Linked DNA regions of Spartinivicinus poritis. The protein of the gene in region 1 binds, or shares a complex with, the protein of each later gene. Links are inferred from orthologs where the notes say so. Each region holds a gene or a part of one and is shown on either strand. Other genes may lie near its edges. The genes, in order: dapF and ORQ98_RS05325.

Region 1 (11,710 bases):
AATATCTGACATGTATTATTTGATTCTTTTGTAGATAGAATAAAGTAAGCTCAACCTAAGTAAGGGGGTTATAACGACTCAACAAGCCATATCAACCCAACTCCAACTCTACTTCCTCTCCACCCTGCTCAGTCATAAACCGGTTCAACATACTAATGAATTCTTCGCCAGTGCTGTCACATACCCACTGCTGTTCGTTTGGTTGCTGTTTATTTGGTTGATAGTTAAAGTGAAATCCACCGCTTTTAGCTGCCAGCCATAGTTGTCGTAGTGCAGGCTGACGACTTAGGATAATCTGGCTGTGGTTTTCAAACTGCATGGTTAGCATACCGTTGCCAGACTCACAGTCGATATCAATTTCCAGCTCGTCGATGGCATCTTCAATTGCTACCATTAGTTCATCTAATAACTCGTTAAATTCTGCTTCTGTCATTCGTTTGTGACCTGTTTGATGAGACATCTAAATCGTTACCAGCCTGTTCTAGCCCATTGTACAAATTTGTTTAGTCGCTACCAGTTTAACTGTTTGAACATTAGCCGAGCTATAACAGACAGGGTATACTTTGCCGTCATTATTGTACTATTAGTGAGGGATATCCAATGCGCATTCTATTTGCTGTACTTCTGCTTACCTGGCTGGCTGGTTGCGGTCAAAAAGGACCTCTTTACTTACCAGATGAATCTGAGCAAGAATCTACAGAGTCTGTTAACCAATAAGCGATTTGATTAAGAAGCAATATGGATCACTTTTTTTACCGCGATGGCGAGTTATTTGCCGAAGATGTTCCGGTTACGGAGCTTGCTAAGCAGTATGGCACGCCCTGCTATGTCTACTCCCGTGCCACTCTGGAACGCCATTACACTGCCTATACCAAGGCGATGGGTGAACACCCCCATTTGATTTGCTATGCGGTAAAGGCCAACTCTAACCTGGCTGTTCTTAATGTTTTAGCAAAATTAGGTGCTGGCTTTGATATCGTTTCAGTAGGCGAGCTTGAGCGTGTCCTGGCTGCTGGCGGTGATCCTGCCAAAGTGGTTTTCTCTGGGGTAGCCAAGCAAGAGGCAGAAATTGCTCGTGCGCTTGAGGTCGGCATCCACTGTTTTAATGTGGAGTCTGAATTTGAGCTTGAGCGCATTCAAAAAGTCGCTGCACAGATGGATCAGCAAGCTGCTATCTCATTACGAATCAACCCAGATGTTGACGCTAAAACCCACCCCTATATTTCAACAGGGCTTAAAGAAAACAAGTTTGGTATTTCTTTTGATGACGCAATTTCTGTGTTTCAAAAGGCTGCCCAACTACCGAACCTGGAAATATTAGGTGTCGACTGTCATATTGGCTCACAATTAACTGAGATTGATCCATTTTTAGACGCCATGGATCGCCTATTATTTTTAGTGGATGAACTGGCCAAGCTGGGTATTAAGCTCAAACACCTCGACTTAGGTGGCGGCCTTGGAGTGCGTTACCAGCAGGAAATACCACCAGAGCCGGATACTTATGCCAAAGCGGTTATGGAAAAAATTCAGGGACGTAACCTCACCTTAGTATTTGAGCCAGGCCGCTCAATTGCTGCCAACGCAGGCATTTTAGTAACCCAAGTTGATATGCTGAAAGATAATGGCCACAAGCACTTTGCCATTGTAGATGCCGCCATGAACGACTTGATTCGCCCATCTCTATACAATGCCTGGCAAGACATTATTCAGGTAAAGCCAAGAACCGATGGCCTACAAGCCAACTTCGATATTGTTGGTCCTGTGTGTGAAACAGGTGATTTTCTAGGTAAAGGCCGAGAGCTTAACCTAAAACCAGGCGACTTACTGGCCGTTCGCTCAGCTGGTGCTTACGGTTTTGTTATGAGCTCCAATTACAACAGCCGTAACCGAGCAGCAGAAGTGATGGTAGATAAAGGCCAGCACCACTTAATACGGGCTAGAGAAACTTTTAGCCAGCAAATAGCAAACGAATATCTACTTCCTAACTAAGTAAAACTGGATATCTCTTGTAACCTTAACTAATGAGATATCCAGGCTTTAGATGCACATAGACTTACAACACCATGCTGTTACGTTTTACAAAAATGCACGGGCTTGGCAACGACTTTATGGTTGTCGATTTAGTCACCCAACACTGCAAACTCAATGAAGATTTAATTCGATCATTGGCTGATCGCCATCGTGGGATAGGTTTTGATCAACTACTCGTTGTGGAGCCCCCCAGCCAACCAAACAATGACTTCAAATACCGAATTTACAATGCAGATGGTGGCGAAGTAGAGCAATGCGGAAATGGAGCGCGCTGTTTTGCTCGTTTTGTGCTAGACAAAAAGTTAACAACCAAAAACCATATTAAGGTTGAAACACTGTCAGGTGATATAGAATTAATAGTAGAAGCCGATGGCAATATTACTGTAGATATGGGTATACCCAAGCTAGCACCAAGCAGAATTCCTTTTAATGCACCTCAACAGCAAGCGACTTATAAAGTACAAACTGTTGGCGGTGAAATAGAGTTAGGTGCTGCTTCAATGGGTAATCCTCATGCAGTGCTAGTAGTAGACTCTATCAATAACGCACCAGTTAACACGCTCGGGGCAGAGTTAGAGTCACACCCTGACTTTCCACAGCGAGTTAATGTTGGCTTTATGGAAGTGCTAAGCCGCCAGGAAATCAACTTGCGGGTGTTTGAACGTGGCGTAGGGGAAACTCAAGCTTGTGGTACTGGCGCTTGTGCGGCAGTTGTCGTTGGTTGTATTCAAGGCTTGCTGGATGAGCAGGTAACTGTGAATTTACCAGGCGGTAGTTTAACGATTCAGTGGCAAGGCGAAGGGCATAGTGTAAAAATGACAGGTCCTGCCTGCCGGGTATTTGAAGGTCAAATTAGGTTATGACAAAACCAACCAATAAGCTGGCGTTTTCGGAAGAAATCACCGAACAGCAGGTGGTTGCTTATCTCGAAGCTAACCCTAACTTCTTTCTGGACAACCCTGATTTACTGAAAACACTCATTGTTCCCCACCCTAGTGGTAAAGCAATTTCTTTATTGGAACATCAAGTTAATTTGTTCAGAAAAGAAAATAAAGAGCTGCATAAGCGCTTAAGTAATTTAATAGCCATCGCCCGAGAAAATGACCAACTTTTTGATAAAACCCGTCGGCTCATTATCAACTTACTAGCTGCCAATAGTTTGGAAGACATTCAAGTCATTATTGAGGAACACTTTAGAGAGCAGTTTAAAACAGATGCCTGCTGCTTACTTTATTTTGCTGATCAGCCTCTCAACACCCATGGCCGAACCCTGGCGTTAGCAGAAGCTAAAAAACAGTTAGGGGATATTCTAGATAGCACTAAGCCTATTACCGGTCTATTAAAGTTAGAGCAAAAACTTGTACTCTTCCCTGATCAAGCCCATCAGGTTGGCTCTGCTGCTGTGGTACCACTTTATCATCAACGACTATTGGGCATTTTGGCTATTGGTAGTGAAGATATGAATCACTTCCGCACTAGCAATGGCACATTATTTTTAACCCATATTGGTGAAGTGCTCAGCCAGCTGGTTTACCACTTTCAAGAACAATCCAGCTAACAAAGACTGTCAATTAACAAGAACAACCAACTAAGCGTGTTAAATCAAGTACTACAGGCATATTATAACTATCTGAGTATAGAGCGACAGCTGGCAAAACATACCCTTAATAATTACCAGCGCGATCTAAATAAGCTAGCAGCCTGGCTAGACAACCAGCAGTGCCTTAGCTGGGAGCAAATAACACCTCAACAACTCAGACACTATCTAAGCCAGTTAAAACATGATGGCTTAGATCACCGCTCAATACAGCGACACTTGTCCAGCATTCGCTCATTCTATAATTTTTATTGCAGTAAACACCCCTCGCTGCAAAACCCTACAGTTGCCTTACAAGCACCAAAAGCAGCTAAAAAACTACCTCAACTACTGGATGTTGACCAAGCTGCTCAATTGTTAAATACAACCCCTGACGACCCACTATTAATTAGAGATCATGCAATTTTAGAGCTTTTTTATTCATCAGGATTAAGGTTAAACGAGCTATCACAGCTTGACATTAGTGGCATTGATCTTAGCCAACAACAAACAACTGTGGTTGGTAAAGGTAATAAAACCCGACTGGTACCAATTGGTAGTTATGCCTGCACTTGTTTAAAAAAATGGCTGACAACCCGTGGCCAGTTAGCCAAACAAGGTGAAGCTGCTCTCTTTGTCTCAAAGCAGGGTAATAGAATTAGTAACCGTCAAATCCAAAACCGGGTAAAACATTTTGCTCAACTCATGGGGCTACCAGGCAACCTGCACCCTCATATGCTGCGCCATAGTTTTGCTACTCATTTATTAGAAGGAAGCGGTGACTTACGCGCTATACAGGAATTACTGGGCCACAGTGATATTAGCACTACACAAGTGTACACTCATGTAGATTTCAACCAATTAACCAACGTATACGACAGCAGCCACCCACGAGCCAGGCGTAAAAAATCCTCAACAAGCAGTAATCCTAATGACAATTAAAGCGATCACCTTTGATCTTGATGACACCCTATGGAATAACACACCTGTTTTACTAAAAGCTGAGCGAGCTGTTATCGAATGGCTGCTAGCTCAATTTCCCAACATAAATGATCACCATGATATAGATACAACCACTGGAGAGTTCAGAGAGTTTAAGGACCAAATAAAACAAGCCAACCCAGCCCTCACCCACCAAGTAACTAACTTAAGAAAGGTTGCACTTGAAGAGTTACTGGGCCAAGCTGGCTATACTGAACAGGCTACCAACGGTGCCGAACAAGCTATGGAAGTATTTCTCCATGCCCGCCACCAGGTTAATTACTTTGATTATGTGGAATCTGTATTAGCAGAATTAAACCAACAATATACCCTGGGCGTACTCACCAACGGTAACGTCAATATAAAACGCCTGTCGATAGGTGATTATTTCGATTTTGCCTTTTGTGCAGACGAACTAAACACCAGCAAACCAGATCCCGTATTTTTCCAAGCAGGTATTCAGGCAGCCAAAGTGCTTGCTGAAGAAATTGTACACATCGGCGACCATCCAGAATATGATGTTATTGGTGCCAAAGAAGTGGGACTAAAAGCCATCTGGTTTAACCCAGAGCAAAGCTCATGGGATTACCACATAAAACCCGATGCAGTGATTAGTTGTCTAAGTGAATTACCAAAAGCAATTAAAAGAATAAAAATATAATTTAGGGCACCTCTAAAAGCATTCTACTTAATAGCCCAAATACTTCATCAGGCCACAAAAAATATTATGCCGTTAAAATGTTGGCCTCGGATGTTAGATTATTCTGGTTAGTTTCGAAAACTCTAACCTTGAATAAAGTCACAAGACCGAAGCTAATTTATTCATTTTTAATTACCCGACTGAAATTAATTTTCTTTCTGCCCTGTCTTTAGGGTTGAGTCATTGATCAATGCTTAATTTAATGAAATTACTATGAGTAGTAGGAGTATATGATGAGTACACCAAAGAAAGTTTCAGGTACTGCTTTAGCTGTTGTTGCTGCGGGTTTATTTACTTTAGGTTCTCAAGTAGCAACTAGTGCTGAAGCCAGTCAGGTTCAATGCTGGGGTGTTAATAGCTGTAAAGGCCATAACGACTGTGCTACTGCAAGTAATGCCTGTAAAGGTCATGGTTCTTGTAAAGGCCAGGGTTACTTGAATATGTCTGCTGAAGAATGTGAAGCTAAAGGTGGTACGGTTAAAGAAGAAAAGTAATTTTTGAGAATAAATGGATTTGGTAATTATTAATAGTCCGTCATTATTGATAATGTCCAACGTCCATTTATCCCTCACTAGATATATCAACTGTTTCTATATCCACAATTATGGAGGCAACCCGAATGAATCGTCCTTTTTATGGTTTTGGCCTAGGGTTGCGCCATGACTATTATCAGGAAATTTTAGAAACCCAACCTAATGTTGATTGGTTTGAAATAATATCAGAAAACTATTTTGTTGCAGGTGGTAAACCACTGTATTATTTAGATGCTATTCGTGAGCAATACCCTCTAGCGATGCATGGAGTATCCCTTTCTATCGGCAGTACAGATCCTTTAAATCAAGATTATTTAACACAGCTAAAAAAATTAGCCAAAAGAATTAATCCTATTTTTATTTCTGATCATTTATGCTGGACAGGGGTTGATCATATAAACAGCCATGACTTATTACCTCTTCCTTATACAGAACAAACAATACAACATATTGTTTCTCGTATTCAATATGTACAAGAGTTTTTAGGCAGACAAATTTTATTAGAAAATTTATCCAGTTATGTCACTTTTGCTGATTCAAAAATGACTGAATGGGAGTTTATTAAGGAAATAGTGACACGAGCAGATTGCTATCTTTTGTTAGATATAAATAATATTTATGTGAGCGCTCGCAATCATCAGTTTAACCCAACAGAATACTTAAATGGTATTCCTGCTGAACGAGTGATGCAACATCATTTAGCTGGTCACAGCGACTATGGCGATTATGTTATTGATACCCATGACATGCCGGTCGTTGACAATGTATGGAGCCTCTATCAGGAAGCTGCTCAATTATATGGCCCTGTATCAACGATGATAGAGCGTGATGATAATCTGCCAGCTTTTTCAGAATTACTGGCTGAACTAAACCAAGCTAGAGCCATTGCAGGGCCTATTTATACAGACTATCAAGGTTATGCCAATGCTTGCTAATTTACAAAAAGAGTTTCTTGCATTTTTACAAGGCAAACCTAGTGAAGTTAAGCACCTGGTGACCACTGAAACACCAGGGCTAGCCATCTACAAAAATGCCTATAGTCAGCGTCTAAAAGAAGCGTTGGATACTGATTTCCCCTGTTTAGGTAAGTTATTGGGTGATGACTTATACAACCAGTTGATTGCTGACTATATAAAACAAATGTCTTCTACTGATCCATCCCTACGTTGGTTTGGTAGTAATATGCAATGTTTCTTAAAGCACCATCCTTTATTTTCTAAGCAGCCAATAGTAGTTGAGTTAGCAAACTGGGAATGGCAACTTAGAGCCGCTTTTGATGCTGCAAGTAGTGAGGTTATTGCTATTGAGCAGCTAGCTACAATTGCCCCAGATCAATGGTCGGCCATACAACTCAAGTTAGTTCCTAGCCTACAAGTACTCCAATATCAAACCAATGTGGTCAACATTTGGCAATCTCTTGAAGCAGACCATACACCACCTGCCGTTGTACAAAATACGTGCTATTGGCTGATATGGCGCAAAGAGCTAGTTACACAGTTTCGCTCTGTATTCAAAGATGAATGGCAGATTATCCAACTCATTATAGAAGGAGTTACCTTTGCCGAAGTTTGCGAACAGCTATGCCAGTGGCATTCCCCAGAGCAAGCCCCCCAAAGAGCAGCTCAGATTATCCAACAGTTGACCAATGACCAAGTAGTGATGTCTGTATGCTGAAATGGGATTTCAGTGCAGGCCTACTCCCCCTCTCTATTAGGTCAATAACAGTCTTTCTTATCAGCCTTCTAGCCTTCTTAAGTAACTAACTTTTCTCTACTGAAACATCATAAAAACCCAATATCTGAAGAAATTAACTATACTCGCTACCCTTGAGCAAACAGTTATTTGCAGCCAAAAGAGAGTAAGTAAAAACAAACATTGTTTTGGTATCCGTCTTGTCTTAAATTGAATGCTTGATTAATCACTATTAGCCTGATACCGTGTCGTATTATTCATAGAATAGTAATATTAGTACCACTCATTTTGCGAGTATGAAAAGGGGATTTTCGTTTACTTAAGGAGAGAAACAATAAATTATATGTTTCTGATCGGGGATGAGTAAATAAAGGCACAGATATTTGGGAACAACAGGGGGATAGACTACTACTGCCCCCCTCCTAAAATTGAGTATTGATAAGTCACTAAAGTAGAAGTAAAGCTAAAGATGCTACCTCATATTACTAGATTAGTAATATAACCTTTAAAGCTAACTTTACTAACTAACACTCATCACCATCCAATAAGCAAATATTTCTCATATTTTTTCCTCCAAAAAATAAACGATAAGCTACAACGAGTTAAGTATGGCATGTTACTTTTTAGTACACAATCTTTACTATAGCAAAAGCCTAAGCCTTGACAGCACATAACATTATTTCAAATCAATATACCAGCTATAGTTAAACTAAAAAACAGCTTAAGTTTGTTTATATTTACATACTTAAAATTTTATTTCTATTAGCCAAAATATAAGGCACTCTATTTTAAAACTGCCTAAAAATTATGTAAGCGCTGAGCATATGCTTAGTTGTTACTCAGAAGGAACTCATATGTCCAGTATTTATACAGAAAAGCTGTTGAGACAATTTGGCCATACAGACGGCTTGTTAAGTGGTGGAAATCTGGCTACTGGCTTAATCGTCTATTGCATTATTGCCACGACAGAAGGTTTTGGACGAGAAGGTATAGTTCTATCTACTTTTCTGCTATTTTTTCTATCTGCAATTTTAGAAATCCCTACAGGGTACTTAGGAGACCGTGTTGGCTGGAAGTTCTCAGTTCGACTAGGACTATTTTGTGACTTCATATCTACTTTATTTTTCGGTTTAACTATTTTTTTCGCTATACAGGGCTATTATATATTGATGCTATCTTTTTTAGTGTTGCGACAGCTGTTCAGCGCACTTAATGGAGCATTTACCAGTGGCTCGTACCAAGCAGCTTATCAACGTTGGTATCAAGAAAAGCTTGAGCAGAACACTATTAAAATCAGCGATGCCCCGCCTCTTTTTCTTGCCAGTTATAAGTACGGTATATGGATTCGCCTTGGACTACCCCTAATAGCACTAGGCATTGGCCTATTATTACAAACAGAGTTTTTTTCTCAGGTTTCGAAGGAATATATCGCCCTAGTTCCACTTGGAATGATACTGTATGTGCTATTAATTCAAATAGTAGTCTATTTTAAAATGGCTAAAGATCTAGACTTCAGCACTATCTCTATAAAAGAAGGCAACTCTACCAGTGACATAACCATAACAAAATTATTTCTATCTGCTCAGGCTACATTTCCAATTTTATGTACCTATGCATACTCACATATTTTCTTACAAGTCTGTAATCTATTCTTAGTCGGTGAGTCTTATTACTTATTTAAAGAAGCAAACTTACCAATGATCTTTGTTTGGGGCGGGGGTATGGGAGCCGCTGTAGTAATTACTTTTTTTGGTATAGCAATTTCTCGTTTTTTTATCCCCTGGCTTTCCAAACAAACTAAACTAAGGTCTATCCGCTGGTTAGGAACACTGTGCTTAAGTTTATTATCTGCAGTAGTAGCACTTACTTTTTATAGCAGTATATCAACAGTTGCCAAACTAGGATGTATTTTTTCAGTGATATTGGTTGCTTATCCAATCTCTTTTGCCTTGCGCGCCGAAATTACTTCTGATAGTCACCGTTTTGTGCCGGATGAGTTTAAAGCCAGCTGGTTTAGTGGCGGCTCCTTACTGGCTCGGCTAACCTACGCAATGATTGCAGGACTGATTCTAATTGCAGGCGTTCCTCATATGGGCATTTTCGTCATGATGTCAGTATTAGGCGTTATCGGTGCTTCACTTGCTTTTATTAACTATAAAAAAGGGGAAAATGTCAGCAAGTTTGAACGAGCCAGCTTAAAAAAATGCCTGGGCATGGTAGTAGGTATCATGTTTTTTATTACCAGCTTTTTGGTATTTTTAGGTGAAACCTGGTACTTCGTAAAGCATGCGACAGAAGCACAGCGTCAGCAAGACCAAATTATTGCAGAACAATATGCTGGACAGTTTGCGCATTTAGAAGAAACTTCTCAGGCCAACCAATTGCTTCATACCCTTCGTCAAAGGATAAATGTTGACTGTGTAGATATCAATACAAACTTGATACAACAAACCCATTGTAATACAAGCGAATCAACGTATTCTGTTTCTAGGGTTATTTATTACAACCCTCTACTTAAACAGGATCAACGAGGTACCATTACCGTTTACTTTAATGATTCCATTATTCACCAAAAAATCTTACACCACTTAATTATTGTAGCAGCTATTTATATTGCTTTTGTGCTTTTGGTATTTTCTATCACTTACCGAATTGTAAAACGTATTTGCAGTGAAGCCAAAATGGTTCTAGATGTGGCAATGGATAAATCATCAAGCAGCCCTAAAGAGAGAAGCGGAGAAGAACGCTATTTTATTGACGAGTTTGCCACCATGGCTGACAGGTTTAATGATTTTATTGAAAATGAAAAGCGCATGGCAAATCTACAAGGAATCAATCAAATAGCGGCACAGGTTGCCCATGATATTCGCTCTCCACTGACAGCCTTAGAAATGGTTGCTGAGCAATCCTTAGAAGTATTTCCTGAAAGAAACCGCATTATCTTTCGTCGCGCCATTGATAGCATCAATGACATTGCCAATGGCCTGCTAGTAGTGGAACGTGAGCAAAATGCTGATAAAGACCCAGCTAAACAACAAATTTCCAAGCAGCTATTATCTACTTTACTAGAAGAAGTAGTTTCAGAAAAACGAGTACAATACCGTCTCCAACCTGCAATAGAACTACAGTTACAAGTAGATAACGATGCTTATGGGTTATTTGCAAATATTCATGCTAATACCTTACGGCGAGTGCTGTCTAATTTAATTAATAACTCAGTAGAAGCCAAAGGAAATAAAAGCAGCATTAATATTCAACTAAGGCTTCAAGAGTTAAATAATAAGGCTGCTATTACGATCATTGATAATGGTCAAGGTATTCCAAATAAGCTCATTAATAACGTATTAAAGCGAGGGGTAAGTATAGGTAAACCTGGTAACACAGGTTTAGGTTTATCCCATGCCAAGACCACAATAGAATCATGGCAAGGACAGCTGGCTGTATGTTCTGAACCTAGTGTTGGCACTCAAATAACTATTATATTACCTCTACAAGCAACTCCTTCCTGGTTTTTGCCTTTATTAGTATTGCCTGCAAATTCACAAGTCATGATTCTAGACGATGATATCAGTATGCATCGTGTATGGCAGAGCCGTCTAGAATCCCTCCCTTTGACTGACTCGCGCATAGAGGTTAACTATTTCCTCAATGAGACACAGGCCATTGAATTTTACCAGAAAAAAATTAATCCCCACCGTCCCTTGTTGTTTTTATCAGATTACGAACTAATAGGTAAAGCTAAAACTGGGCTTGATATCATCGAGGCTCTGCAGATAGCTCAGCACAGTATTTTAGTGACCAGTCACTATAAAAGTAGCCATGTAATAGAGCGTTGTTCTCAACTAGGGATTAAAGTTTTACCAAAATCTCTCGCTAATTGGTTATCTATAGAGGTAAGCACATTAGCATCTGTTAATTATGATGCTGTGCATATTGAAGATAATAAAGGTATCCGTGTTTGCTGGGAGCTAGATGCTAAAATGCATCCAGCCAAACTACTATCATTGAAAAGCCCAATGGAGTTCGAGAGACATGCAGATCAAATCTCTAAAAATACACCCATTTATATTGATAATGAATTTATAGGAGAAGAAATAACAGGCTGTGAATGGGCAAAAACTTTATACGACAGAGGCTTTAAACGACTGATTTTAACTTCAGGTCTGATTCCAATAGACGCAAATGAAATGTATTGGT
Region 2 (11,697 bases), on another replicon or contig:
ATTTACCTTATAACCGAATGAATATTACTCAGTTAATAACTGGAAAAATGGGACTAATAGGTTTTCAATTGCAATCAGAACAATGGTTTTTAAAAAATAAGGTAGATATGTGGTTAAATACACAAGTGATCAGTATTTCCCCTGAAAAGAAGCAAGTTACGCTAGCATTAGGTAAGCAATTTTCTTATGATAAGTTGATTTTAGCCCAAGGTAGCAGAGTTAACCCTCCTACTTTTATTAATAACCAGTTACAAGGAATTCACTCACTGCGTACGGCAGATGATGCTATCGCCATACGCAGTGATATTCAGCAACGTAATTGTAAAGTCGCTGTGGTTGTTGGTACTGGTCCGTTGGGTTTAGAGATCGCAGATTCGCTACATTCGATGGGAATTAAAGTCATTATATTGGAGCGATCCAATCAACTAATGAAGCATCATCTTGATAAAACAGCTGCTATTGTTTTGGCATTGCAATTGCGTAAAAGGCGCTTAAATTTACTATTTAATTCAAAGTTGGAGGAATGTATTGGTAAGGATAATATTAAAGCAGTAAAACTAGATAATGGACGTCAATTGAAATGTGACTTGCTGATATTGGCTACTGGTAATCAACCTAATATAGAGCTTGCAGAAGCAGCTAATTTGAAAACGAGTAAAGGGGTTGTTGTTAATAGGCAGTTGCAAACTTCGAATCCAGATATTTATGCTATAGGAGACTTGGCAGAACTTGAAAACAGTTCGAGAGTTGATGGGCTTTGGTCAGTTGCTGAGAAGCAAGGAAGCCTTGCTGCAAACAATATTTTAGGAAAAATAGAAAACTATCAGCCTGCTGAAAAAATATTGCAATTAAAAATGACTGAGATTGACTTGCTGGTGGTTGGTGAACGCATAAAGGAAGGTGGTCAGTCCATTGTGCTGTTAAACAATAAAAACTACCAATATCGTAAATTGATCATTAGTGAAGGTAGAATTGTAGGGGCTATTTTAATAGGTTACCCTGAGTTAAAACCACTTGTGTTAGCTGCAATAAACCAAAAGCTTAATGTTTCTCCTATTTTAGCAGGCCTTCGAAAAGGGCATTGGATAGCTTCATTTGATAGCTTATTACCGAGTAATGATTTTAAAATACCCTATACTGGTTAATGGCTATTAATGATTGTCTTAGTGGTCAGCAGTTGACTAGTAACTAATAAAAATAAAAAAAACAAGGAGGTTAAACAGTAGCTATGCAATTATCAAAATTGAAAACATTAGGTATCTTACTAATGCCTTTTGCATTAATTGATTATGCAAAGGCTAATTCAATGATGGTTGATTATGCCAAAAAGCAGTTATCTATTTCTAGTGGAATAAATAAGTTGACGGTTGAGGAACAACAAGGCGCTTTCCCATTAATAGCTAACCCAGAGAGCTTTAATGATGGCTTTGATCCTAAACACTTTGGTAAGTGGCAGCAGGTTGAGCTGCATCCATATACAGGGGCAACTTGTGGTAATGGGTCGCCATACAAGTTCTATGTAAATTTGAGTAAGGGGACGACAAATTTAAGTATTAACTTTGAGCCAGGAGGTGCTTGTTGGGATTATCCGAGCTGTAAAGGAGAAAATGGGATTAAAGGGGCGCGAAATATAAATGGAATACCAAATAACTATATGAATAAGGTACAAACTGCTTATTTAACGCCTTTCTTGTACCGTAATCATTATCGAGATGACTTTCCTGCACAAGACTGGACCCAAGTATTTCTGCCTTATTGTACGGGTGATGTACATGCTGGAGATCGAACAGTCATCTATAAAGATCCAGAAGGCAAAGGTAAACCTTATGTATGGCATCATCGGGGAATCCGTAATGCTCGAGCAGTCGTTGCTTGGTTAAGAGAAAATCTTAGTCAGCCAGAGCAAATGCTTACAACAGGCTGTAGTGCGGGCGGTAATGGTGCAATTATAAACTATCATTACCTGAGAAGAGATTTACAGCCGACATATAGCTATATGTTAAATGATTCAGGGCCTGTATTTAATGCATTGGATAATTCTAACCATTGGAAATCTTATCCTGCTCATCTCACCATTCGAAAGTCTTGGGGACTAGACCCTTTAATTGATGATTTAAGCCAAGAGTTAGTAGGATTAACCAAGCAAAACTTAGGTAGTTTTTATGGTGCATTAGCAGACTACTATCCTACAGATAGGTTAGCATATAGTCACTTTAGAGAGGACTTGATCTACTCGGCTTATTCCTATGAGCGGTTTTACCCTGAAATTTATAATCAATCAGATAAAAAGAAACGCAAAAAATTACTTCATAAATATTGGTACCAAGATACTGATAACTTGATAGCTGAGTTGGATAAATATGGTAACTGGGGCTATTTCTTTCCCCAATATAGAGGGTTGGCGGGTAGTCACTGCACGACTATTTTGGAATTTGCGAATAGTGATATTCAAGAAGCTGGCTTAGAATTTAATGACTTTGTTGACAACTTATTTAACCGATCAATGCCGCTTTTAAAACAGGTGGAATATGATGGCTCTCGTGATTTCCAGCGCCCAGTGAGCTGGTTGTATCGTGTTATTAATATTATGATGGGGGTAAATGATTAGGTATGGCTTTCTGAAAAACTGTGAGATAGAAAGTATTAAATAGTGGCCATATTAAGGTTGTTACCTTCTTTGATGTATGGCCACTAACGTTCTATAAAAGCTTAAGATGGTTAGAAAAAATTTTGCGTTGTTTGAATATAAGCTTTTATGAGGAGTTACTGAACTACTGGTTCAGAAGACGTATTTGGCTTAGTAGGATAATATATTTTTGCTCTTAACTCGGCGAGTTGACTAGATATGATGCGTTGTTTTTCAACTTCTGTCAGGTGTGGATATTGCTTGTCTATATTCTCTAATACTGTTATCTCTTGTTGTTGATACTGTTGGTGTTGCTTTTGTAGCAGAGGGTTTGAGTTAGCGTCATCGACTGAATAATATTTAGCCTGAATAGCTTTTGCCTGTTCTAGAATGTCTTGTTCGCTTTTGTTGGGAGAGTGTTCTAATAGCTTAAGTTCTGCTGCTAGCGACTCCTGTTTAGTCAAAGAGTTGTCTAACAAGGCTTCTATCTCTGATAATGTTTGTTCATACTGTTCACTTTCCTCTGATTCACTTTCCAAACGTTGAAATAAAGAAGTTAGCTGCTGACTAGCTTGTGGGTCTGTCAGTGACTGGGCTAGCTCACGTCCTAATACCTCTTGCAGATTATTTGCTATTAGCGGCTCAGCTGCTTTGGTATTACTATCGTTTAATAATTGATCGGCGATGTATAAGCGGTAAAGATTGATTAATAGCTTCTTCAATTCCTTTGGATGATTTTCTGGTAATAAATTCCCAAATAATTCTATGCAGGTGCTAGCCTGAGAGCTGGGACATTGTTTCATTATCAGTTCAAAACTTTGTGTTAACTGTGGCTGGGCCTCAATTGCAGCCTGTAGTAGTGAACTTTTATCATAAGACAGAAGCTGTTTGATAATATGATGGCTAACAGTTATTTTTTTTATGAAAGCTGGTTGTGAAGATAACTGTGGTGACTGCTCAGTCTTATTATTAACAACAGCTTTTGTTGTTTTATAGAGGTTGCTACTGTCGACTAGTGAAAAGGATAGGTAGCCAATTGAGGCACCTGCTGCGATAGCAATAATTGCTAGATTGTATTTTATCATGCTGTCCCTAGCGATTGTGATTAGTTACACCTATAGCTGTTGGTAGTTATTTTTTATTTCTGGTATAGGTGTGTTAGGTCGATAGTTGCGTTAGTAATTATTAATTCATATTAATTTCAACAATTAATTCGTTTGCTAGTGATTCTAAATCTAGGGCAAGTTTTTCTTTATTTATATTGGTTGGTACTTGCAGGGTGGCCTCTGCTTTAAATAACATATCACTAGACATAGGAGCTGGGCTGCACTCAGTTTCTAAGTCTATAACATTTATATGACGCTGCGCTAAAGCAGCTGAAATTTCTTTGACAATACCTGGGTGATCATTTCCAACAAGTTGGAGGGTTACTTGGTAGGTCGTTGTTTGGGGGACTGGAGGCAAGTTGCTAACTTCAAAATGGATATGACAGTTAGTAGATTTAATATTTTCTAGCTGTTTGACGAGTTGATCAGCCATTTGCTCGGGTATTTCTACTCGAACGATGCCGGCGAATTTACCAGCCATTTGACTCATTCTACTTTCTAACCAGTTGCCTTGGTGTTGGCTAATGATGTTAGAGAGGTTTTCTACAAGGCCGGGTTTATCATCGGCAATAATGGATAATATAAGACTTGTTTGCATCAAGAATCCCTCAATAGTACTTATTTAATTGTTGTAAACTGTTTTGATAATAGAAAGAGCTTTCAGTCTATTGACATTACACAGTAATCAAAATAGGGCAAATTGAAAAGAGACTAGCAGCTCTTGTAGATAACTCTTGATAATAGAGCGCTACTATTATGCTAAGCCAAAGTATGGCAGTATGTTATTAAATATGTTGTATTACCGTTAACTGGCCAATTTTTAAAGGTTCGCTGGCTATCTTCTTTATGTAAAGTCGTTTCTTAAGAAGGATGTGTCCTTTAATTTATTCGGCGGTGTAACTTGCAAGTTAAGCCAAATTTGAGTGGATAGAATGGTGCTATGTCACTTCCAACTATACGATTAAAAGCAAAAGCAGATCGCAGGCTCCGGGCGGGGCATTTGTGGATTTTTAGCAATGAGGTTGATGTTAAAGTCACCCCATTTAGTAATTTTGAACCTGGCACTCAGGCTGTTGTGGAAAGCTCTACAGGTAAACCTTTGGGTGTGGCAACAATTAACCCTAATACCTTGATATGTGGGCGTTTAATTAGTCGAGATATTCAGTACAGCCTGACTAAGTCATTTATTGTTCATAAAGTAAATATTGCCTTGTCTTTGCGTGAACAGGTTTTTAGTAAGCCTTTTTATCGTTTAGTTTATGGTGATAGTGATGGGTTACCTGGGCTGATAGTTGATCGCTATGGTGAATATCTAGTAGTACAGTTAAGTACGGCTGGGATGGAATTAGCTAAGGGTGAAATCATTGCTGCTCTTGAGCAAGCGCTGCAACCAAAAGGTATTTTATTTAAAAACAATGGCCAATCCAGAGCCTTAGAAGGGTTACCTGAGTATGTGGAAGTTGTTTCTGGAGAAGTACCTGATAACTTGCAGTTGGAAGAAAATGATGTATTTTTCTTGGCTCCTGCTAAACATGGTCAAAAAACAGGCTGGTTTTATGATCACCGGATGAGCCGGGCCAGGTTACAGAATTATGTAAAAGGTAAGCGAGTACTTGATGTTTTTAGTTATGTAGGTGGCTGGGGAATTCAAGCGGCTAAAGCAGGTGCTTCAGAAGTCGTATGTGTTGATAGTTCCAAATCAGCACTTGAGTTTGTTACTGCGAATGCTGAATTAAATGGCGTAAAGAATACAGTTGAAGCCTTATGCGGTGATGCCTTTGATACATTAAAGCAGCTAAAGGAAAATGGTGAGCGATTTGATATCGTTGTGGTAGATCCACCTGCTTTTATCAAACGTAGAAAAGACTTAACTAATGGAGAACTTGCGTACCGACGAATTAATGAGTTGGCTATTAGGCTAATGGAAAAAGATGGTATTTTACTATCAGCTTCCTGCTCAATGCATTTGAAGCGAGATGTGCTGGTGGATATTTTGCGACAGGCAAGTCGCCATTTGGATCGTAATTTACAGATTATTGAACAGGGATACCAAGGCCCAGACCACCCTGTATTACCAGCTATTCCTGAAACAGAATATTTAAAAGCCTTATTTTGTAGGGTTACATTGATTTAGTAAAAAGGGAGCTTTCGCTCCCTTTTTATCTTAGATTTATCTCAGGCTAATAATTGGCCAGCCTTTGGAGTGAGCTACTTCCCGTAGTGTGTCGTCTGGATCAACGGCAACGGGGTTATCCACTTCCTCTAATAGCGGTAAATCGTTGTGAGAGTCACTGTAAAAGTAGCTGCCATCTAAACTGTGGTTGGTTGCTGTTAGCCAATTATGCAGGCGTTTGACTTTACCTGCTTGAAAGCAAGGAGTACCCGACACTTGTCCAGTATAACGACCATTAAGGAATTCTGGAGTGGTTGCTAAAAGATGATCAACACCTAGACGTTCAGCAATAGGGGAGGTAACAAAGGCATTGGTCGCTGTGATGATTAATAAGTAATCTCCATTACTACGGTGATCATTTAATAAGCTAGCAGCCTTATCCAACATTAGAGGTTCAATTTTTTCCTGCATAAACTGCTGGTGCCACTCATTGAGCTGCTGAGTGCTATGTTGACTGAGAGGCTTTAAGGAAAACTGCAAAAACTCATTAATATCCAGATTGCCATTTAGATAAGCTTGGTAATAGTAGTCATTAGCTTGTTTATAGGCTTCAGCATCAACTATCCCTTGCTCAACCAGAAACTCACCCCAGGCGTGGTCACTATCACCACCCAATAATGTATTATCAAGATCAAAGATTGCCAGTGCCACGCGTAAACCCCATACTCCAAGTAAATTTCGAGTCTGTAAAAATCACCCTATATCAGAATGGCTATAGGTATCGTTTCGTTTTTCTGATATAGCTGAAACCACTATAGCTATAACAAACTAAGATAATATAGTCTTAATAGCCGACAGCTATGTTATTCATAAGCTATATTGCTAAGTGATGCACCCTGTAAAAAAGAGGCATCTAACACTCTTATTTACAGGATGCATCACCTGATGTAAACCATGTTACTGAAGGCGTTTTTAGGTGAAGGCTTATCGATAAGGTGTTAATAGGCTAAGTGGCCTTAGTTATTTTTTTACAGATAGATTCTAAAGTACGTTGCTGAAAGTTGCTGATTTGTGGAACAATGCAGTTAATGTTTACAGATTTCTGATAACGATGCACGCTATGAGTGATAGTCATCGTGAGTTACAACAGTCGACTGGAACAATAGATGCGGACGGATTTAGGCCTAATGTAGGTATAATCCTTGCTAATCAGCATTCCCAGGTATTGTGGGCAAGGCGGATTGGTCAAGATGCATGGCAATTTCCACAAGGGGGGATTCATCCTGATGAGTCGCCAGAAGAAGCTATGTATCGGGAACTTCATGAAGAAGTGGGATTGCAGCCTCAAGACGTTAATATCTTAGCCTGTACTCGGGGCTGGTTGAGGTACCGTTTACCTAAACGATTAGTTCGCCATCATTGCCATCCGATTTGTGTGGGACAAAAACAAAAATGGTTCTTGCTGGAGTTATTAACGGCCGATGATCAGGTCTGCGTTAGTCATACAAATTCGCCTGAATTTGACGGTTGGCGCTGGGTCAGCTATTGGTACCCCTTAGGCCAGGTGATTTCGTTCAAGCGTGAGGTATACCGTCGTGCGTTAAAAGAGTTGGCGCCACGAATGAGTCGACTGAACAATAATAATAACCGTTAGTCCAACCCGGCTACCACAATGGTTAAGGTTGCGGATAGGTAAGTATGCTCAATACGTTAAGGAGGATCGTCCAAGAAGTGAATGCCGCTCACGACCTGGAGACGGCATTGGATATTATTGTCACGCAAGTGCGTCAAGCCATGCACACAGAGGTTTGCTCTGTTTATCTATTTGATCATGAAACCAACCAATATACGCTGATGGCCACTGAAGGGCTTAATCGCTCTGCTATTGGTATCACCATTGGTCGCTCAGAAGGTTTAGTAGGCCAAGTTGGGCTGCGTGAAGAACCAATTAACTTAGAAGATGCTCCTACCCATCCAAAGTTTCTTTATTTAGAAGAAACTGGAGAAGAATGTTTCCATGCTTTTTTAGGTGTTCCCATTATTCATCACCGGCAAATTTTGGGAGTACTTGTTGTACAACAACGAGAGCGGCGTCGTTTCAGGGAAAGTGAAGAGTCATTTTTAGTCACTATGTCAGCACAGCTTGCTGGTGTTATTGCGCATGCTGAAGCCACCGGTTCCATCAAAAAGTCCAACCGTAAAAGTGGCGAGCCCCATGAAGCCAAGTTTAATGGTGTAGCCGGTGCACCAGGAGTAGCTATTGGTGAGGCGGTAGTTATATTGCCACCTGCTTTCTTGAGTGCAGTACCTGATAAAGAAGCTGAGGATGCAGATCTTGAGTTGCATTCGTTTCAACAGGCCCTGGAAGCAGTGCGTGAGGATATGCGACGTACTGCTAGTAAGCTGGCAGATCGAATCAGGCCAGAAGAGCAGGCATTATTTGATGTGTATTTGCGCATGCTGGATGACAATGCCATCGGTGCTGAAGTTAGTGCGCTGATTCGGCAGGGGCAATGGGCTCAAGGTGCATTGAGACAGGTGATTGAAGAGCATGTCCGTGCCTTTGAAATGATGGAAGACCCTTACTTAAGAGAGCGGGCAGTCGATGTTAAAGACTTAGGCCGAAGAGTCTTAGCCTACCTTCAAGAAGACAATAAGATTAATGTCTCCTACCCAGAAAACACCATTTTAATCAGTGAAGAAGTGACTCCTACCATGCTAGGAGAAGTGCCTAAAGAAAAGTTAGTGGGGCTGGTGTCAGTGTTGGGCTCAGTTAACTCTCATGTGGCTATATTAGCTCGGGCCATGGGAATTCCCACAGTAATGGGCGCAGTTGACCTGCCGTATAACCAACTCAGCGGCAAAAAGATGATTGTCGATGGGAATTTAGGTCGAGTCTATTTAAGTCCATCTAGTGAGCTATGTAACCAATACCAAGAAGTCGTTGATGAAGAAAAGCAATTTATTGCCGGTTTAGAAGGATTAAAAGGGCGTCCTTGTATTACACGCGACAACTTTCGTATTCCATTATGGGTAAATACCGGGCTAATGACAGATGTTATGCGCTCGTTAGACCGTGGGGCTGAAGGGGTTGGTCTGTATCGCACAGAAGTACCTTTTATGATTCGGGAGCGGTTTCCGAGTGAAAATGAACAGCAGGAAATCTATCGCGCCCAGCTGCAAGCATTTGCTCCGAGCCCGGTTACGATGAGAACCCTGGATATTGGGGGTGATAAATCACTATCCTATTTTCCAATTGAAGAAGATAACCCGTTTCTTGGTTGGCGAGGTATTCGAGTTACGTTAGATCATCCTGAAATTTTTTTGGTGCAGATTCGCGCCATGTTAAAGGCCAGTGCTGGGCTTAATAATTTACGTATTATGTTGCCTATGATTTCCAGCGTGGCGGAAGTTGATGATGCTTTACACTTAATTCATCGAGCCTATGGGGAGGTTGTGAGTGAAGGCGTTAACGTACAATTTCCTCCAGTGGGAGTGATGATTGAAGTACCAGGTGCTGTATATCAAGTGTCTGAATTTGTAAAACGCGTTGACTTTTTATCCATTGGTAGTAACGACCTGACCCAATATATTCTGGCTGTGGATAGAAATAATCCGCGGGTGGCTGACTTATATCACTCGTTTCATCCTGCAGTATTGTATGCATTGCAGTCAGTTGTGAAAGATGCCCATGCTGCAGGAAAGCCTGTCAGTATTTGTGGTGAGATGGCTGGAGAACCGCTAGCAGTAGTACTATTGGTTGCAATGGGGTTTGATGTGCTGTCTATGAATGCTACGAACTTACCCAAAGTAAAATGGGTGTTGAGTAATATCAGTGTTGGCTGGGCAAAAGAAGTACTAAGCAAGGTGCTTGTGCTTGATGATGCCAAGATCATTCACAGTACACTTGAGTTGGAGTTAAGAAAGGCGGGGCTGGGAAAAATTTTGACCCCTGCCAAAGAACTTAACCCGACAGAAATCAGTGCTTCACCAAATGCGTGTGGGGCCGGTATCTAAGTGAACGAAACCACTTCCAGGATAATAGCCTACTCCACCACCTTTCAGACTGAGTGCTGCACCTCTTACATCTTTTAAGTTACGCCCAGGTACAGCTATATCTATGGCTCTTCCTTTCATATGAAAGCTATTTTTAGCTACGCTACGGCCCTGACGGCGCAACATTGCATTGGTTTTTGGTGAGCGATAGCCTGAAATAACATTAAAGGGTGTTTTGGCTGGTAAATCGAGCTGATATTGTAACCAGAAAAGCAAGTCCATTAATTCTGGATCCATGCTGTATGTTTCACCTGAACGGTGGTCACGAAGTACTCGATTAATTTCAGACATAGCATCTTTTACAATTTGGCCTTTTTCCCAAAAAGTAACAGATACTTTTTCCCCCGTGTGGGTATTATTTAGTACGAGAGACTTATAAGCAGGTTGAGCAAAGTCTTTAAAAATAGAGGCTTGACTGTAACTTGATAATGCTGCTGTGGTCAAAGTAGCAGCAGAACACATCAGAAACTGGCGGCGAGACAGCTTCTGTTCCATGCTTCGATTGCGCACAATTAATACCTTTCAAAAATTAAATTTTTGATCAAGTTTGCAAGACCAAAAATAAAAGTGTTTAAAAATTGAACGATTTTGGGTTTTTATTAGTATTATTGAGCGTTCATTCATGTGAGTAATTATGCATAAGTAAGACCCGTTGTATACCTGTAGGTTCAATGTATGAAAAAATATTCTGAAAACACGTTTATCTATACCTGGCAGATAATTTTATGAGTTTGTTTTTGTCTTATATCTTAGTAGGAATGGTAGCAGGCACACTTGCTGGCTTATTTGGGGTAGGTGGCGGGTTAATTATTGTACCAGTGTTGATTGCATGCTTTGAACTACAACAGTTTGCACCTGATACGCTAACTCACTTAGCTATAGGCACTTCTTTGGCAACTATTGTAATTACTTCTCTAAGTTCCGTAAAAGCGCATCATGATAAACAAGCTGTTAACTGGCTACTGGTGAAATGGCTGACTTTGGGCATTATTATTGGCTCTATTTTAGGGGTGTTTTTTGCTGCTTCACTCTCTGGAGATAAACTGCAGCTGGTTTTTGGAGTTTTTGCATTATTAGTAGGTTTAAAAATGGCGGTAAACTGGTCTCCTGGCCAACAGCGAGAAAAGACCAATAAACCATTATTAAGTGGTGGTGGTGGTGTAATCGGCTTTTTGTCTGCCATTTTTGGGATTGGTGGTGGCACAATGACTGTGCCTTTTCTCACTTGGCAAGGAGTGCCTGTCAAGCAGTCAATAGGGACCTCTGCTGCTTGTGGCCTTCCTATCGCAATTGCCGGGGCTTGTACATATATTGTGGTAGGATGGGGGAATCCCGCACTACCCGATCTGGCTGTTGGTTATGTATACTTGCCTGCTTTGTTAGGAATTATTTTAACCAGTGTGATATTTGCCAAGCTGGGAGCATGGCTAGCACACAGGCTTCCTTCAAATTATGTACGTCAACTGTTTGCCTTGCTATTGTGCGCTGTTGGTGGGCATATGATGTTTTTTTAAGCAGCTGATGTTTTATGCTTTTGTATAAGATTTAGACTGATATTGAGAGTTTTTACGATAGCTAAGCACTCATACACCCTGTTTCTCAATTCAAAGAATCTGTCGCAAGGAGTATCAGCTTTATTGCGTGGCTACTGGCTCAATTAATTTAATGGGATGAAATAATGGTATACACCCATAACATAGATAAGGTTGCACTGGATCTAGGGGCAGTTCAGATACACTGGTATGGCCTTATGTATTTGGTTGGCTTTGCGCTTGCCTGGTGGTTGGCTAATAGCC

The links.
Region 2: the proteins of dapF (region 1) and ORQ98_RS05325 are in contact, whole or in part, in a solved structure (PDB 5YGU), measured with the Escherichia coli proteins. The link is inferred for Spartinivicinus poritis from one-to-one orthologs.

Annotation. Positions count from the first base shown.
Region 1 is NZ_JAPMOU010000057.1:12,919-24,628, reverse strand. Bases 1,044-3,978 are described here. They hold dapF (diaminopimelate epimerase), read left to right. Parts: upstream 1,044-2,063; coding sequence 2,064-2,894; downstream 2,895-3,978. Other genes in these bases: xerC (tyrosine recombinase XerC), read left to right, coding at 3,626-3,978; ORQ98_RS25110 (DUF484 family protein), read left to right, coding at 2,891-3,589; lysA (diaminopimelate decarboxylase), read left to right, coding at 1,044-1,989. Outside these bases: ORQ98_RS25135 (SWIM zinc finger family protein), read right to left, coding at 1-12; iron donor protein CyaY, read right to left, coding at 92-460; LPS translocon maturation chaperone LptM, read left to right, coding at 601-717; more of lysA, read left to right, coding at 739-1,043; more of xerC, read left to right, coding at 3,979-4,549; ORQ98_RS25100 (HAD family hydrolase), read left to right, coding at 4,539-5,249; BufA2 family periplasmic bufferin-type metallophore, read left to right, coding at 5,519-5,782; bufB (MNIO family bufferin maturase), read left to right, coding at 5,908-6,756; ORQ98_RS25085 (HvfC/BufC N-terminal domain-containing protein), read left to right, coding at 6,746-7,495; ORQ98_RS25080 (ATP-binding protein), read left to right, coding at 8,368-11,710. UniProt on the Escherichia coli protein: Involved in the succinylase branch of the L-lysine biosynthesis and in the biosynthesis of the pentapeptide incorporated in the peptidoglycan moiety. Catalyzes the stereoinversion of LL-2,6-diaminopimelate (L,L-DAP) to meso-diaminopimelate (meso-DAP).
Region 2 is NZ_JAPMOU010000004.1:210,150-221,846, reverse strand. What follows is about bases 5,811-8,732. They hold ORQ98_RS05325 (RNA pyrophosphohydrolase), read left to right. Parts: upstream 5,811-6,965; coding sequence 6,966-7,499; downstream 7,500-8,732. Other genes in these bases: ptsP (phosphoenolpyruvate--protein phosphotransferase), read left to right, coding at 7,544-8,732; ORQ98_RS05330 (histidinol-phosphatase), read right to left, coding at 5,903-6,556; ORQ98_RS05335 (class I SAM-dependent rRNA methyltransferase), read left to right, coding at 5,811-5,866. Also shown: ORQ98_RS05355 (FAD-dependent oxidoreductase), read left to right, coding at 1-1,145; ORQ98_RS05350 (pectin acetylesterase-family hydrolase), read left to right, coding at 1,229-2,608; ORQ98_RS05345 (hypothetical protein), read right to left, coding at 2,764-3,711; ORQ98_RS05340 (glycine cleavage system transcriptional repressor), read right to left, coding at 3,812-4,330; more of ORQ98_RS05335, read left to right, coding at 4,673-5,810; more of ptsP, read left to right, coding at 8,733-9,862; peptidoglycan L,D-endopeptidase MepK, read right to left, coding at 9,833-10,411; ORQ98_RS05310 (sulfite exporter TauE/SafE family protein), read left to right, coding at 10,627-11,415; lgt (prolipoprotein diacylglyceryl transferase), read left to right, coding at 11,580-11,697. UniProt on the Escherichia coli protein: Master regulator of 5'-end-dependent mRNA decay.